4 regions of the Pseudarthrobacter xylosi genome follow, and region 4 is predicted to be linked to each of the others. Evidence: riboswitches for the same ligand, from Rfam matches in the RefSeq annotation. Region 4 holds a riboswitch; each other region holds the start of a gene.

What was found. Region 4 has a riboswitch for thiamine pyrophosphate ahead of thiC (phosphomethylpyrimidine synthase ThiC). Riboswitches for the same ligand answer to the same signal wherever they lie in the genome.
Region 1: it holds a riboswitch for thiamine pyrophosphate, as region 4 does, so the genes downstream of both, thiD (bifunctional hydroxymethylpyrimidine kinase/phosphomethylpyrimidine kinase) here and thiC (phosphomethylpyrimidine synthase ThiC) in region 4, are expected to answer to the same signal.
Region 2: it holds a riboswitch for thiamine pyrophosphate, as region 4 does, so the genes downstream of both, ACZY1F_RS03715 (ECF transporter S component) here and thiC (phosphomethylpyrimidine synthase ThiC) in region 4, are expected to answer to the same signal.
Region 3: it holds a riboswitch for thiamine pyrophosphate, as region 4 does, so the genes downstream of both, thiO (glycine oxidase ThiO) here and thiC (phosphomethylpyrimidine synthase ThiC) in region 4, are expected to answer to the same signal.

The regions. Positions count from the first base shown of each region.
Region 1 covers NZ_JBVAYT010000003.1:475,200-478,561, forward strand. Annotated here, with positions in the region: gene thiD (bifunctional hydroxymethylpyrimidine kinase/phosphomethylpyrimidine kinase) at 146-1,744, opposite strand; TPP riboswitch at 1,727-1,824, opposite strand; gene ACZY1F_RS09785 (Rne/Rng family ribonuclease) at 1,925-3,362, opposite strand, start outside.
Region 2 covers NZ_JBVAYT010000001.1:786,972-790,333, reverse strand. Annotated here, with positions in the region: gene ACZY1F_RS03740 (Na+/H+ antiporter subunit E) at 1-9, shown strand, start outside; gene ACZY1F_RS03735 (MrpF/PhaF family protein) at 6-284, shown strand; gene mnhG (monovalent cation/H(+) antiporter subunit G) at 274-696, shown strand; gene ACZY1F_RS03725 (DUF4235 domain-containing protein) at 741-1,004, opposite strand; gene ACZY1F_RS03720 (heme-degrading domain-containing protein) at 1,046-1,588, opposite strand; TPP riboswitch at 1,645-1,786, shown strand; gene ACZY1F_RS03715 (ECF transporter S component) at 1,852-2,502, shown strand; gene ACZY1F_RS03710 (ABC transporter ATP-binding protein) at 2,502-3,362, shown strand, end outside.
Region 3 covers NZ_JBVAYT010000004.1:293,059-296,420, reverse strand. Annotated here, with positions in the region: gene thiS (sulfur carrier protein ThiS) at 1-93, opposite strand, end outside; gene thiO (glycine oxidase ThiO) at 90-1,466, opposite strand; TPP riboswitch at 1,459-1,578, opposite strand; gene thiE (thiamine phosphate synthase) at 1,606-2,382, shown strand; partial or broken gene ACZY1F_RS11440 (RNB domain-containing ribonuclease) at 2,447-3,362, shown strand, end outside.
Region 4 covers NZ_JBVAYT010000006.1:27,128-30,489, reverse strand. Annotated here, with positions in the region: gene thiC (phosphomethylpyrimidine synthase ThiC) at 1-1,294, opposite strand, end outside; TPP riboswitch at 1,289-1,396, opposite strand; gene ACZY1F_RS13900 (VOC family protein) at 1,549-2,424, shown strand; gene ACZY1F_RS13895 (hypothetical protein) at 2,538-2,975, shown strand; gene rpsP (30S ribosomal protein S16) at 3,178-3,362, shown strand, end outside.

The DNA.
Region 1 (3,362 bases), on a different contig from region 4:
AGATCTAGAATACGCTAATTTTGCCTTCGGCCGCAAATGAGGCTGGTTACGGTCGGTTGTCTGTGATAGGACCCACAAGCAGGTACTGCACTGACAATCCAAAACCGTGCCTGACTATCGTACAGGCCACGCGGGCCCCAGACTGTCAGGAATGAATTCGCGGCGCGTCGAAAAATTCCACCTCGAACCGGCACGACTGCCTGAATGACACGAGCATCGCTGCACGTTCATCGTCGGAGGCACTTCGGCCGGCGTCGTCGGCCAAGGTGATCGCCTCGCGGGTGGCATGTGCGAAGTCCTCGTCAGCATAGGCACGTAGCCAGTCAGCATAGGGATGCGCCGCTGGTGCACCGGCCGCCAGGAACTCCTTGTGGAGGGACTGTCCCACCTCGGCGTACAGCCAGAAGCACGGCAGCACCGCAGCCACGAGGACCGCGTAGCTGCCGGAGGTTGAGGCAGCCAGCAGGTGGTCCACATAGGACTTGGTGACAGGTCCAAGGACGGAGTCCACTGTCCTGGTGCTCAGCCATGTGCGGTGCAGTTCGGATTCGACTTCAAGGCATTGCCGGGCAGATTTTGCCCAGAACACCTGGGCGGCTTCCGTGGGCGCCAGCGCACTGGCCCGGGCAAGGACCCGCGAATAACCGTTGAGGTAGATGGCGTCCTGGGCGAGGTAATAGGCGAACTGTTCCTCAGCCAGCGTGCCGGCCGCCAGGTCGCGGATGAAATCCAGCCCGTAGATAGCCTCAAGTTCCGGCTCCGCCGCCCGCCGCAGCGTCTGTGCGAATTCGCCGGCTGCCGGAACCTGTTGCATGTGGTGGAAGTGGTTGATGGGGCCGTTGCCCGTGCCCACCTCGAGTTGGTCAGCCCCCTGCAGCGCCCCGACCAGCCAAGGCTTCACTTGCCGGAGTGTGGCTTCCCAGTCTCCCAGTCTGGCCTGGACTGTGGCCATGGCCGACGACAGCGAGCAGCCGGTGCCGTGGCTGTTGCGCGTGGGGATCCTGTCCCCGCTCACTTCCACTACCTCGTGGCCGAGCAGCCCGACGGCGTTGACCAAGGCATCCGGGCAGGCACCGCCGTCGAGATGGCCGCCCTTGACCAGGACAGTGGCACCGGTCGCGGCGGACAACCGCTGCCCCTGTCCGAGCGCAACAGGCCAGTCCCGTGCCTGCGGCTCCCCCACCAGGATGGCCAATTCGGCCAGGTTGGGGGTGATCAGGTCCGCGAGCGGGAGCAGCTCCCGCAGGGCTGCCTCGGCAGACTCCTGCAGCAGCCGGTCTCCGCTGGTGGCCACCATCACCGGATCAAGAACGACGACGGCGGGACGCACCCTTTCCAGCCAGTCACGGACCACGCCAATCACGGCGGCGTCGCCCAGCATGCCGATCTTGACCGCGTCGATGGTGATGTCGTCGCTGATGGCGCCTAGCTGCTGGCCCAGGAAGGATGCCGGGGGGACGTGAACCGCCCGGACCCCCTGCGTGTTTTGGACTGTCAGGGCGGTGATGGCCGCCATGCCATAGCCGCCAAGGGCGGCAATGCTCTTCAGATCAGCCTGGATCCCCGCGCCACCTGACGGGTCTGATCCGGCAATGGACAGCACCCGCGGGACGACACGGAGCACGGGGACGTTGGCAGACAGGCCTGGCGCCGGCTGGACCTCAACCTGGTTGGCTGAGAATTTCGACAGAGCGGCCGCGGGTGGTGCAGGAGGAAGGACAGAAGTTGAAGCCAAAAGAGACATCCCTTCGCCGGTGCTAACCGGACAGGTTCAACGGGTGTGGATCTCAGCCGGCACTCTGCGCGGCACCCCGTGTCGGTCACCAGCCTAGCGTTCCTCAGGACTTAACGCCGGACGCCCGGACGCAGCCCGTAATTCACGGGTGCGTCCGGGCGCCGTTGTGGTGGCTTGCCCTGCTGTTTGTCAGAGCTCCGAGGCCGGAACCCCTACACCCAGGATGATGGGCGCGTTCGTGGCCGCTGGTTTGTCGGCCACAGCAGCCTTGACGGGCTCCGGGGCCTTGGCGGCATGGGTGCGTCCGGCGGCAGCCGCCGGACCGGCTTCGTGATGCTCCACGGACGTCGCGTTGGCTGCACCCTGGGCACGGCTGGCACTCCGGTTCCGCCGGGGACGGCGGGCGCGGGGCTCCTCGGTGTGGTCCGAGTAATCCTTCTCCGCAACGGCTGGCTGCTGCTGACGGACTGGTTCGGCCGGCTGGCTTTCAGTTGACAGGGCCGCCGATGGCGTGCTTTCCGCTACGGGGGCCGGCTCGCCAAGGTGGGCGAAGGCCTCCGCGAGGCGGTCAAGCGTCAAAGCAGGTGCGTGCGGCTGGTCCTCGTGATGCGCCACGAACGGCAGTACCACCTGCTCGCCGCCGAACGTCAGCACAGCGGCCGGGCGGCCGTTGGAGTCCGTCTCGGGCCGCTCAGCCGGCACCGGCGCAGCGGGAGTCTGTCCCGCTGCTGCTGATGCGTGAGCAACTTCGTCGTCGTGCAGGTGCGCAGCATGGGCTGCGGCCGCAATGTTCGCAAGCGCGGCCCGCGTGGCCTCAGCCTTCGCATGGCGCTCGGCATCATTGGGTTCCGGGTGGACCGTGTGGATCTGCACCGGAGCTGCCGGCGCCGTTTCCAGCGGCTGGCCGCCACGTCCGCGGCGGCGCTTCCGGTCATTGCGGCCACCCGGCTGGCTGTCCGGGCGCTGGCTGTCCGTGCGCATGCCGTCGGTGCGCTGATCGTTGATGCGGGGTTCCTGCCGGCTGTCCACCCGCTGCACGTGGTGCTCAGCGGCTACGATGTTGGCGCGGCGGTGTTCCACGGGGTCGTCGTGGGTGACGATTCCGCGGCCTGCACAGGTTTCACACTGCTCCCCGAAGACTTCCAGGAGACCGGTGCCCATACGCTTTCGCGTCATCTGCACGAGTCCCAGCGAGGTCACTTCGGCAACCTGGTGCTTCGTCCGGTCGCGGCCCAAGCATTCCACCATACGGCGGAGAACCAGGTCGCGGTTGGATTCGAGGACCATATCGATGAAGTCGATGACGATGATGCCGCCGATGTCGCGGAGCCGGAGCTGCCGGACAACCTCTTCAGCTGCCTCAAGGTTGTTCTTCGTGACGGTTTCTTCGAGGTTGCCGCCGCTGCCGGTGAACTTGCCGGTGTTGACGTCCACCACGGTCATGGCTTCGGTGCGGTCGATGACCAGCGAGCCGCCCGAGGGCAGGAAGACCTTGCGTTCCAGGGCTTTGTGGATCTGCTCGTCGATCCGCCACGCCGCGAAGATGTCCGTGTCCTTGGTCCACTTTTCCAGGCGGCCCACGAGGTCCGGGGCAACGTAGGTGACATAGGCCTCGATGGTGTCCCAG
Region 2 (3,362 bases), on a different contig from region 4:
GCAGCATGATGCAGACCGTCCTGGCTGTCACGGCAGTCATTCTTTCGCTGGCGGCGGCAGGAGCCATCATCAGGATCTCCCGCGGCCCGTCGCTGCTGGACAGGGTGCTGGCATCCGACGTCCTGCTCGCAATCCTCGGCGCGGGCCTGTGCATCGACATGGCCGTCAACCGGCACCTGAACAACCTGATGCTGCTCGTGGCGCTGTCCATCGTCGGCTTCATCGGGTCAGTGACGGTTGCGCGCTTCGTGGCCGACCGGCGGGAGCAAGCCAATGAATCCTGAGGTCAGCGTGGTTGATAACGTCATCGATACCGTGTCCGCGGTGTTCCTGGTGCTGGGCGCCTTCATGTCGCTCGCCGCCGCCGTGGGGCTGCTCCGTTTCCCGGACCTGCTGAGCCGCATGCACGCGGCCACCAAGCCCCAGGTGCTGGGGCTGTTCCTGCTCCTGGCGGCCATCGGCCTGCAGCTGCGCACCTGGTGGGTGTGGCCAGTGCTGCTGGTGGCCTGGATTTTCCAGCTGCTGACGGTGCCGGTTTCGGCCCATATGGTGGGCCGCGCCGGTTACCGCACCAAACACCTGCACCGCGAGCTCCTCAGCTCCGATGAACTCGAAGCCGTGGTCCAGAAGGCGGCCCAATCGGCACGGGATGAGTCATCCAAGGATGAAGCGTCCGACGGCGGCCGGCGGGACTGAGCGTCAGCCGCCGGCCTGCGCGCCAGAGTTAGGCGTTGCCAGGGTTAGACGATGTCCTGGGACTTGGCAAAGCGGGTGATGGCCCGCTGCGTGCCGCGGTTGGCAAGCACCTGGATGATGGTGCTGACCGAGGCGGAAATGAGCGCGAACGTCAGCGCCGAGCGCAGGGTGGTGGGAGTGTCTTCGTCCTTGCCGGTGGGGGGCTTCCGGCCGGTGGACTTTTCCCACACGGTATTGACCACCTTGGTGCCGACGAATCCGGCGCCGAGGCTGATAGCCGTGCCGAGCAGCTTGATGAACAGGTTCATTCGTAGAACTCCTTGTGAGCGGATCCGGGACTGTCTTTAGCCTAACCCGGCTGCATGGACTCCAGAATCTCCCGCAGGGCTTCCACCACAAGATCGTGGTCCTGCATCTGGGGCAGGCCCGAGACCGTCACCGTGGCCACGGCGCCCACGCCGGCGACGTAGACCGGGAAGCAGCCGCCGTGGGCCGCGTAGACGGTTTCGTCGTACCAGCCGTGGTCCTCGATCCGGCCGCCGTGCAGCCTGCCGCGGAGGCCCACCAGCAGCGACGGGATCTCGTACCTGGCGGCGGTGCGCTGCTTGGCCCGGATCCAGTGCTCGTTGTCGGTGGTGGCGCCGTCCAGGGCCACATGGAAAAGGACCTGCTCGCCCTTGGTGATGTCGATCGCGATGGGCAGCCGGCGCGATTTGCCGAGCTCCACCAGCAGCAGCCCCAGGTTGAGGGAATCATCCCGGGTGAAATGGGGAAACTGCAGCTCGCGGATCTCGCCCTCGATGCGGGAAATCAGGGCCTCCAGGAGCCCCGCCGGCTGAGGCACCGTCGCATCGGGATTGAACGCAGTCACAGTCGGGTTATTGGCAGTCATGGCCCACAATCTACCCCTCCCGCGGTGTAAACTTGACCACGCCCATCAGGGCAGATTTATTACGACAGGGGAGCGCCGCCGTCGGACGTCACTGGCTTTGCCAGGGAACCGCAGGTGGGCGCTGAGAGTGCGGACAGCCGCAGACCCTCGAACCTGATCCGGTTAGTACCGGCGCAAGGGAGTCGAGTTCTCGAAGTGTCCGGCAAACGGCGGCAGCGCCGCACGCCGGGGCACTTTCCCCTCCTGTTCCTCAGGAGGACCGAATGACAACTGCAGCAATCAAAAAGACCGGCAATACCTGGCGTGTTGTGGACATCGTGGTGGCGGCGCTCATTGCCATCACCGGCGGCGTGATCTTCTGGGCCTGGTCCCAGGGCGCCGGCATAGTTTCCGCCCCCATGAACGCCGTTTACCCCCCACTGACAGGCCTGCTCGCCGGCGGCTGGATGATCCCGGCGGTGCTGGGCATGCTCATCATCCGCAAACCCGGTGCGGCGCTCTTCTGCGAAGCGGTGGCCGCCACAGGCGAACTCATCATGGGTTCGCAGTACGGCGCCACGGTGCTGATCTCCGGAATCCTGCAGGGCCTGGGCGCCGAACTGGTGTTCTTCCTGCTGGTGTACGGCAACTTCCGGTTCAAATCCTTCCTCCACCAGAAGTACAACCTCATCGCCGCGCTGCTGGCCGGTGCCGGGGCGGGCCTGTTCTGCGGCCTCAATGATTCGTTCCTGCCGTGGGGCTGGAACATCGCCTACGAGCCCGCCGACAAGCTCGCGTACATCGTGTTCTGCACCCTCTCCGGCGCAGTGATCGCTGGCGGCTTGTCCTGGATCGCCACCCGCGGCCTGGCCAAGACCGGTGTGCTGAGCTCGTTCGCGTCCCGGAAGGCAGCGTCGGAGCCAGTCTTCAACTGATGACCGCTTCCGACGCCGGCACTTCCGGAGTGCGCCCCGCCGCGGTGTCCGCCCGTGGCTGGGGCTGGCGGCATGCCGGACGGTCCACCCCCGCCGTCCACAGGCTCGACCTCGACATCGCTCCCGGCGAGCGGGTGCTGTTGCTGGGCCCGTCAGGCGCGGGCAAGTCAACGCTGCTGCACGCGCTCGCCGGGGTGCTGGGGGATGAAGGGGACGACGCCGACGAAACCGGTTCGCTGCTGATCGACGGGGTGGTGCCCCGAGGGCAGCGCGGCCGCTCGGGGCTCATGCAGCAGGATCCGGAAACGCAGGTGGTTCTGTCGCGCCTGGGTGACGACGTCGCCTTCGGCGCCGAGAATCTAGCCGTGCCTCGGGATGAGATCTGGCGGCGCGTCCATGAAGCGCTCGACGACGTCGGGCTGCGAAGTGCCGGGGCAGGTTTGAACGCCGGTGGCGGAGCTGGTTTTAATGCCGGTGGCGGAGCCGATTTCAAAGCCGACGGTGGAGCCGGTTTGGGCGCCGACGGCGGGACCGGTGCCGCCGGGCTCTCGCTGGACCACCCGACGTCGGCCCTGTCCGGCGGACAGAAGCAGCGCCTGGCGCTGGCCGGGATCCTCGCGATGCGGCCCGGGCTGATCCTGCTGGACGAGCCCACGGCGAACCTGGATCCCGCCGGCGTGCTGGAAGTCCGCGATGCCGTGGGCCGCTGCCTGGACAAAACCGGCGCCACACTGGTGGTGGTGGAGCACCGCGTGTCGGTCTGGAAGGACCTGGTGGACCGGATCGTGGTGCTCCAGCCCGGCTCCGCAGCGGGCTCCGCTGGAACTTCCACCGCTTCGTCGGCTGTCCTGCTGGACGGG
Region 3 (3,362 bases), on a different contig from region 4:
TGCGAGGGGCCGGCCTGTGATCTGGCTGATGAGGGTGGTGATGGAGGCGTCGTCCGCCACGGAATGGCGCGAGCCGTTGAGGGTGATGTTCATGCTGATTCCTTCTGCGGGTCGAGGTCCTTCATGCTGCTGATGTCCTTGGGTGGGGCCTGTGTGCCGGCTACGTGGTGCTTTCCAGAAAAGCGGGCGGGGCTGAGCGCCCCCCATCGCGGGTCTGTCCGGCCGTCCAGCAGGTCCCGGCAGATGGCTGCCGCCGCGGGAGCAAGCAGCACACCGTGGCGGAAGAATCCGGTGGCAATGATCAGCCCTGCAATGTCTCCTGTGCTCCCCGGGTTCCCCGCGTTCCCCGGCCTTGGTGCGGAAACCGGAACGCGGCCCAGGAGCGGCGCGTTGTCCGGCGTCGCCGGTCTTGCCCGTGCCGTGCATTCCAGGAGTTCAAGCTCCGAGACGGCTGGCACCAGGACCTGGGCGTCACGCAGCAACTGGTAGACGCCACCGGCTGAGACGGCACCATCGCCTGTCCCGGCGAGCGCGTCCTCCCGTTGCGTTGCCCCAATCACCACGGTGCCGTCCTGTCGGGCAACGATGTAAACCGGCACACCATGGACCATTCCGCGGACTGTCGAGGTGAGGAGCGGGCGCAGGTGCTGCGGAACAGCCAGTCGAAGGATGTCACCGTAGACGGGCCGCAGGGGCAGGAGCAGTCCTGCCGGCAGGCCTTCCAGCGAGGCCGCCTGCAATCCGTTGGCCACGATGGTCTCCCGGGCCCGGACAGTTCCGCCGTGGGCGAGCGCCACGCCGCTGACGCGGCCGTCCTGCCAGAGAAGGGCAGTGGCCCGGTGGTCAACGGCGAATCCCCTGCGGGCACCTGCCACGGCGGTTCCAGCCCCCGGTTCATGGAGGGCCAGGACTTCCTGGAGGCACGCCACCAGCTTCCGTGGATCCACCTGGTGGTCGGCGGGGATGTCCAGGGCACAGGAGATGGCCGGGCTGAGCAGGGATTCCCTGGACCTGGCCTCACGGACAGTCAGGGGTTCCACCACCAGGCCGCTGGCCTGCTGCACAGCCCGGAGGTCCATCAGCGCCCGGCGGTCCGCAGCGTCCGCGCCGATGGCGAGGGTCGGCGTCGTCAGGTATCCGGTCTCGCCAGCCCCCGCCAGGGCGAGGTCTGCCGCGAAGGCGGGCCACAGGCCGGAGGATGCAAGCATCAGCTCCAGCAGGTCTTCCTCCTGGTAATGCAGTTCGCTCACAGGGGCAAGCATGCCGGCGGCTGCCCAGCTGGCGCCGCTCCCGGGCGCGTCATCGATCAGCACAACGGAACGGCCGGATCGCCGGGCCTCCCAGGCGATGGCGTGGCCGATCACTCCACCGCCGATGACTGCCACGTCGGCATGCAGCACGGCGGCCGTGCTGGCCGGGACGCTGGTTGATGCAGTCACAGGTGGGCTGCTTATTGCGGGGGGCATCTGGTTCCTTCCCTACGCCGGTACTAGCCGGATCAGGTCAAGCGGTCGGCTCTGACGCCCTCTCAGCCCGGCCGCTTTGTGACGGCTGTAACGGGCTCCCGCAGTACCCGCCCAGTTTAGGGGAATTAGGCTGGTTTCCATGAACGCGCAATCCTTCGCCGCTGCAGGCACGCCCTCCGCCACCTCCTCCGCTCCCGAATCCCTAGCCGGAACAGACCATACCGGCGGCGTGGCCACAGGCATCCCACACAGTGCCAGGCTCTACCTGTGCACTGATGCGCGCCGGGACCGCGGGGACTTTGGCGAGTTTGTGGACGCGGCTTTTGCCGGTGGCGTGGACATCATCCAGCTCCGCGACAAGTCCATCGAGGCGGCGGAGGAACTGGAGCTGCTGGCCGTGCTTCAGGCTGCGGCCGAGCGCCACGGAAGGCTGTGGGCGGTCAACGACCGCGCCGATATCGCGCTGCTGTCCAGCGCCCCCGTCTTCCATATCGGGCAGAAGGACCTGCCGGTTGCTTCCGCCCGTACGCTGCTGGGCGGGCGCGTTGCGGTCGGTCTTTCCACGCACACCGCCGAGCAGATCGAAGGCGCCATCCGGCTGTCCGGCGGGCTGACGTCCGAACGCGGCCTGGACTACTTCTGCGTCGGACCGGTCTGGGCTACTCCCACCAAACCCGGTCGGGCCGCCGTCGGCCTTGACCTGGTGCGGTATGCGGCCGAAGCAGTCCGCGCTGCCGGTGGCATCCAGGCCACGCTGCCCTGGTTTGCCATCGGCGGCATCGATCTTGGCAACGTGGAGCAGGTGGTGGAGGCCGGTGCCGGCAGGATTGTTGTGGTGCGTGCCATCACCGAGGCCTCCGATCCCGCAGCGGCCGCGGCGGCATTCGTGGCCGCCCTGGACGCGGGCGCATCCTGACAATCCCCCGCGTGGCGGACGGTGGGCGTGCACGATCCATGGAAATCGGGCTAACCTAATTTTCGTGTCACATCATCGGTTGGCCCCAAATGTCCACGAGCAGACCAACGACCTCGCGGCGGCACTGAGCGCCCTGCGGACCGAGCTTGAACTGCCGGGGCCCTAACCCCGCGGAGGCGGTCCGGGACGCGGAAGCGGCCGTGGCCGCACACGAGTTGCCGGGCGCTGACCTGACGGACGTGGACTTCCTCACCATCGATCCGGCGTCCTCCACTGACCTGGACCAGGCGCTGTTCATCGAGCGCGCAGACACTGGCTACCGGGTGCTTTACGCCATCGCTGACGTGCCGTCCTTTGTCCGCCCTGGCGGCAGACTGGACGCAGAGACCCGCCGCCGCGGCCAGACGTTCTACGTCCCTGACGGCCGTATTCCGCTGCATCCGGAGGTCATCAGCGAAGGGGCCGGCAGCCTCCTGGCCGGTCAGCTCTGTTCCGCCTATGTCTGGGAGTTCGGGCTGGACGACGCCGCACAGGTCGCCACTGTGAGCGTGCGGCGGTCCACCATCCGCAGCCGGGCCAAGCTGAGCTACAAGGGAGTCCAGGCCGAACTCGACGCCGGGACAGCCGGTCCCGTGCTCCAGCTCCTGAAGGAAGTGGGGCTCAAGCGTGTTGAGCTGGAGCGGCAGCGTGGCGGCGCCAGCCTGAACATGCCCGAGCAGGAAATCGTGCAACTGCCCGACGGCGGCTACCGGATTGCCGCGGCACCGCAGCTTCCGGTGGAGGACTGGAACGCCCAGATTTCCCTGATGACCGGAATGGCGGCGGCGAACCTGATGTTGGCAGGAAAAGTGGGCATCCTGCGCACCATGCCGGCGCCGGACGAGCGCTCCCTGCGCCACTTCCGCCTCCAGACCGAGGCCTTGGGCAAGCCGTGGGACGGCAAAATCAGTTACGGCGAATACCTCCGCAGCCTTGATCCG
Region 4 (3,362 bases):
TGTCCGTGACCAGCGGCCCCAGTGTGTAGAACGGTGCGCCCTTGCAGAGTTCCTGCTGGCGTTCCACGTTTTCCCGCACCAAATGGAACGGGACGTGCCCGGGACCCTCCACCATGACCTGCACATCGAAGTCCCACGCCCGCTGCGTCAGCTCCGCCAGGGTGTCCAGCTCCGCGAACTGGGCGGCGTCGTTGGCGTCAGCCGTCGCTCCCGGGCGCAGTCCGTCGCCCAAAGAGAACGCGACGTCGTATTTGGCGAAGATCTCGCACAGCTCGTCGAAGTGCGTGTAGAGGAAGTTCTCCTGGTGGTGGGCCAGACACCAGCCCGCCATGATCGCACCGCCCCTGGAGACGATGCCGGTGACGCGGTTGGCCGTCAGCGGCACATAACGCAGCAGCACACCGGCGTGGATGGTCATGTAGTCCACACCCTGCTCGCACTGCTCAATGACGGTGTCCCGGAAGATTTCCCACGTCAGTGCGTTGGCCTCGCCGTTGACCTTCTCCAAGGCCTGGTAGATGGGCACCGTGCCGATGGGCACAGGGGAGTTGCGGATGAGCCATTCCCGCGTGGTGTGGATGTCGTCGCCGGTGGACAGGTCCATCACCGTGTCGGCGCCCCACTGGGTGGCCCACTGGAGTTTGTCCACTTCCTCGGCGATGGAGCTGGTCACGGCGGAGTTGCCGATGTTCGCGTTGATCTTGACCAGGAAGGCCTTGCCGATAATCATCGGTTCGGATTCCGGGTGGTTGATGTTGTTGGGGATGATGGCGCGACCGGCAGCGACTTCGCTGCGGACCAGTTCCACGTCGCAGTTCTCGCGGAGGGCAACGAATTGCATCTCGGTGGTGATGTGACCCTGCCGCGCGTAGTGCATCTGGGTGACGGTGTGGCCGTCGACGGCGCGGCGGGGCACTGGCTGTGCCCCTTTCCACTCCGCAGAGGCCGCGCCGCGGCGCACGGCAGACTTGCCGTCGTCGAGCAGGTTCCGTTCCCGTCCGCTGTAGGGCTGGGTGTCGGCGCGGGCGGCGATCCACTCCGAGCGGAACGGGTTGAGGCCCACCACCGGATCGCTGCCCGGACCCGCCGTGCGGTAGGTCTGGAAAGGCCCGTTCGCCTCACCGTTCGGCGACGGCTCCAGTGCGATCTCGGTCACTGGAACCTGGATGCCCGTTGCTTCATCGGTGATATACGCCAGCGAGTGGGACTTCAGTGACTGGGTTTCTGGCTGGAGCGGTTGATCCTGGTCGGCCCCACTTTGGGCAGGGATCAGCTGTGATTCTTGTGTATTCAATGAATACTCACTTCCTTCGCCGGCATTACCCGGACAGGTTCAACGGTCGCAGGCTGCGTCAGCCCGATCTCAGCCCCTGCAAGGGCTCCCGTGTGGTCAAGTCGAAGCTACCACAGGCCGCGGGCGGCCCGGTGACAGCAATCACGAAACGGGGTCGCAACCTATCCGTTCAAGCACTTGAATTAAATTGAAGCTTCAAGTAAATTGGTGGTATAGCCGCCTTCGACTGAAGGCCAATGGACCGGGAGCGTTCAATGACTGCAGAAGCCACCAGCCGGGATCTCCTTCCTGCCGACCTCTCCATGGGCACCGTGATGCTCAAGGTGGGCGACATGAAGCTGATGACCGATTACTACCAGCGCGCACTCGGCCTTGAGGTTGTGGCCGAAGAGGATGGCGGCGTCTACCTTGGCCGCCTGCAACGTCCGCTGGTCCATCTCGCGGCCGCCCCGTCCCTGAACCTGCCAGGCAGGGGAGAGGCCGGGCTGTTCCACACGGCACTGCTCTTTGATGACCAGGCGTCACTGGCTGCCACGGTAGCCACCACAGCCCAGTACGAACCCCGGTCCTTCACGGGCAGCGCCGACCACCTCGTGAGCGAGGCCTTCTACTTCAATGACCCCGAGGGCAACGGCATTGAACTGTACTGGGACAGGCCCCGTGAAAACTGGTCCTGGAATGGGAAGGATGTGGTGATGGACAGCCTGGCACTGCCGCCGCAGCGCTACCTTGAGCAGCACCTGACCCAGGAGTCCGTGGCCGGCCAGCAGGCCACCGAAGCCGGGGTGGGCCACGTCCATCTCCAGGTGGGTGACGTCCAGTCGGCGCACCATTTCTACGTGGGCACGCTGGGCTTCGAAAAGACGGCAGGCTGGCACGGGCAGGCGCTGTTTGTCTCCGCCGGCCGGTATCACCACCACATGGCCATGAACGTATGGAACAGCCGCGGCGCCGGTCCCCGCAAGGACACCCTGGGCTTGGGTGAAGTGCTCATCGAGGTCACTTCCGCGGACGACGTCGGTGCGCTCGCCGACCGTCTGAAGGTCGCCGGCGTGGCCTCGCACCACACGGGCGCCGAGCTTCGGTTCGAGGATCCGTGGCGCAACAGGATCCGTGTCGCCGTCCGCTGAGCACGGATGCCCAATGTGCGGGGCGCCTTGTACTAGGCTGATTCTGAACGGCCGGGGCGGCATCTGATGCAGTCCTTCTGGGCCGCACCGTCGACGGAATGAGGGCTGTTCCCATGGGCTTCACTGAAATTTTTGTTTCCACTCACGATGCCGCGCTGAAGCGGGCGGTCGTCCTGGATGCGGGTGGCACCCCGGCGGGCCAGGCCCTGCGGATTCCCGGAATCAGCGATTTCGAAATCGAACAGCTGGGTGATCTTGCCGGTGCTGCGGTGCACGCCGGTGGCGCTGACTACGAACTGGCCATGGTTGACGTGGCCAGCGATTCGCTCCTTGGGGTTCCGCCGGCCATGGTGCGTGCCCTGGCGGACCTGCTCAGTTATGAGACTGAGGGGGAGGGCAATGTCCTGGATGAAGTCGCTGAAAAGTGGGCCGCCCAGGATGACATGCCCTTCGGCGTGGTCGAAGCCCGGGCGTATGTCCAGAAGTTCGCCGAGTTGGCCAACTCGATCGATGACGCCGCGCGTACCGGGGTCTACGTCTGGTCGTCCTAGGCCTGCCGTGGCCGGCCGGCTGCTCCATCCGTACGTGTCAAGTCGAAATCCGGACGCTGATCTGGCACAATAAATAGGTACTCGATCTGCGTGGCCCCTCTCTCCGCGTCTGGATCCTGTCCTTTGAACCCGCAAGTATGGCCCGCCCCACGGGTGCAGAACGTCGGTTTACCCCTTTTCTGAAACAGGAGTGACCACAAAAGTGGCCGTAAAGATTCGCCTTAAGCGCTTTGGCAAGATGCGCGCACCGTACTACCGCATCGTCGTTATGGACGCACGCTCCAAGCGTGACGGCCGTGCCATCGAAGAGATCGGCAAGTACCACCCCACCGAAGAGCCCTCATACATCGAGGTTGACGCGGACCGTGCCCAGTACTGGCTCGGCGT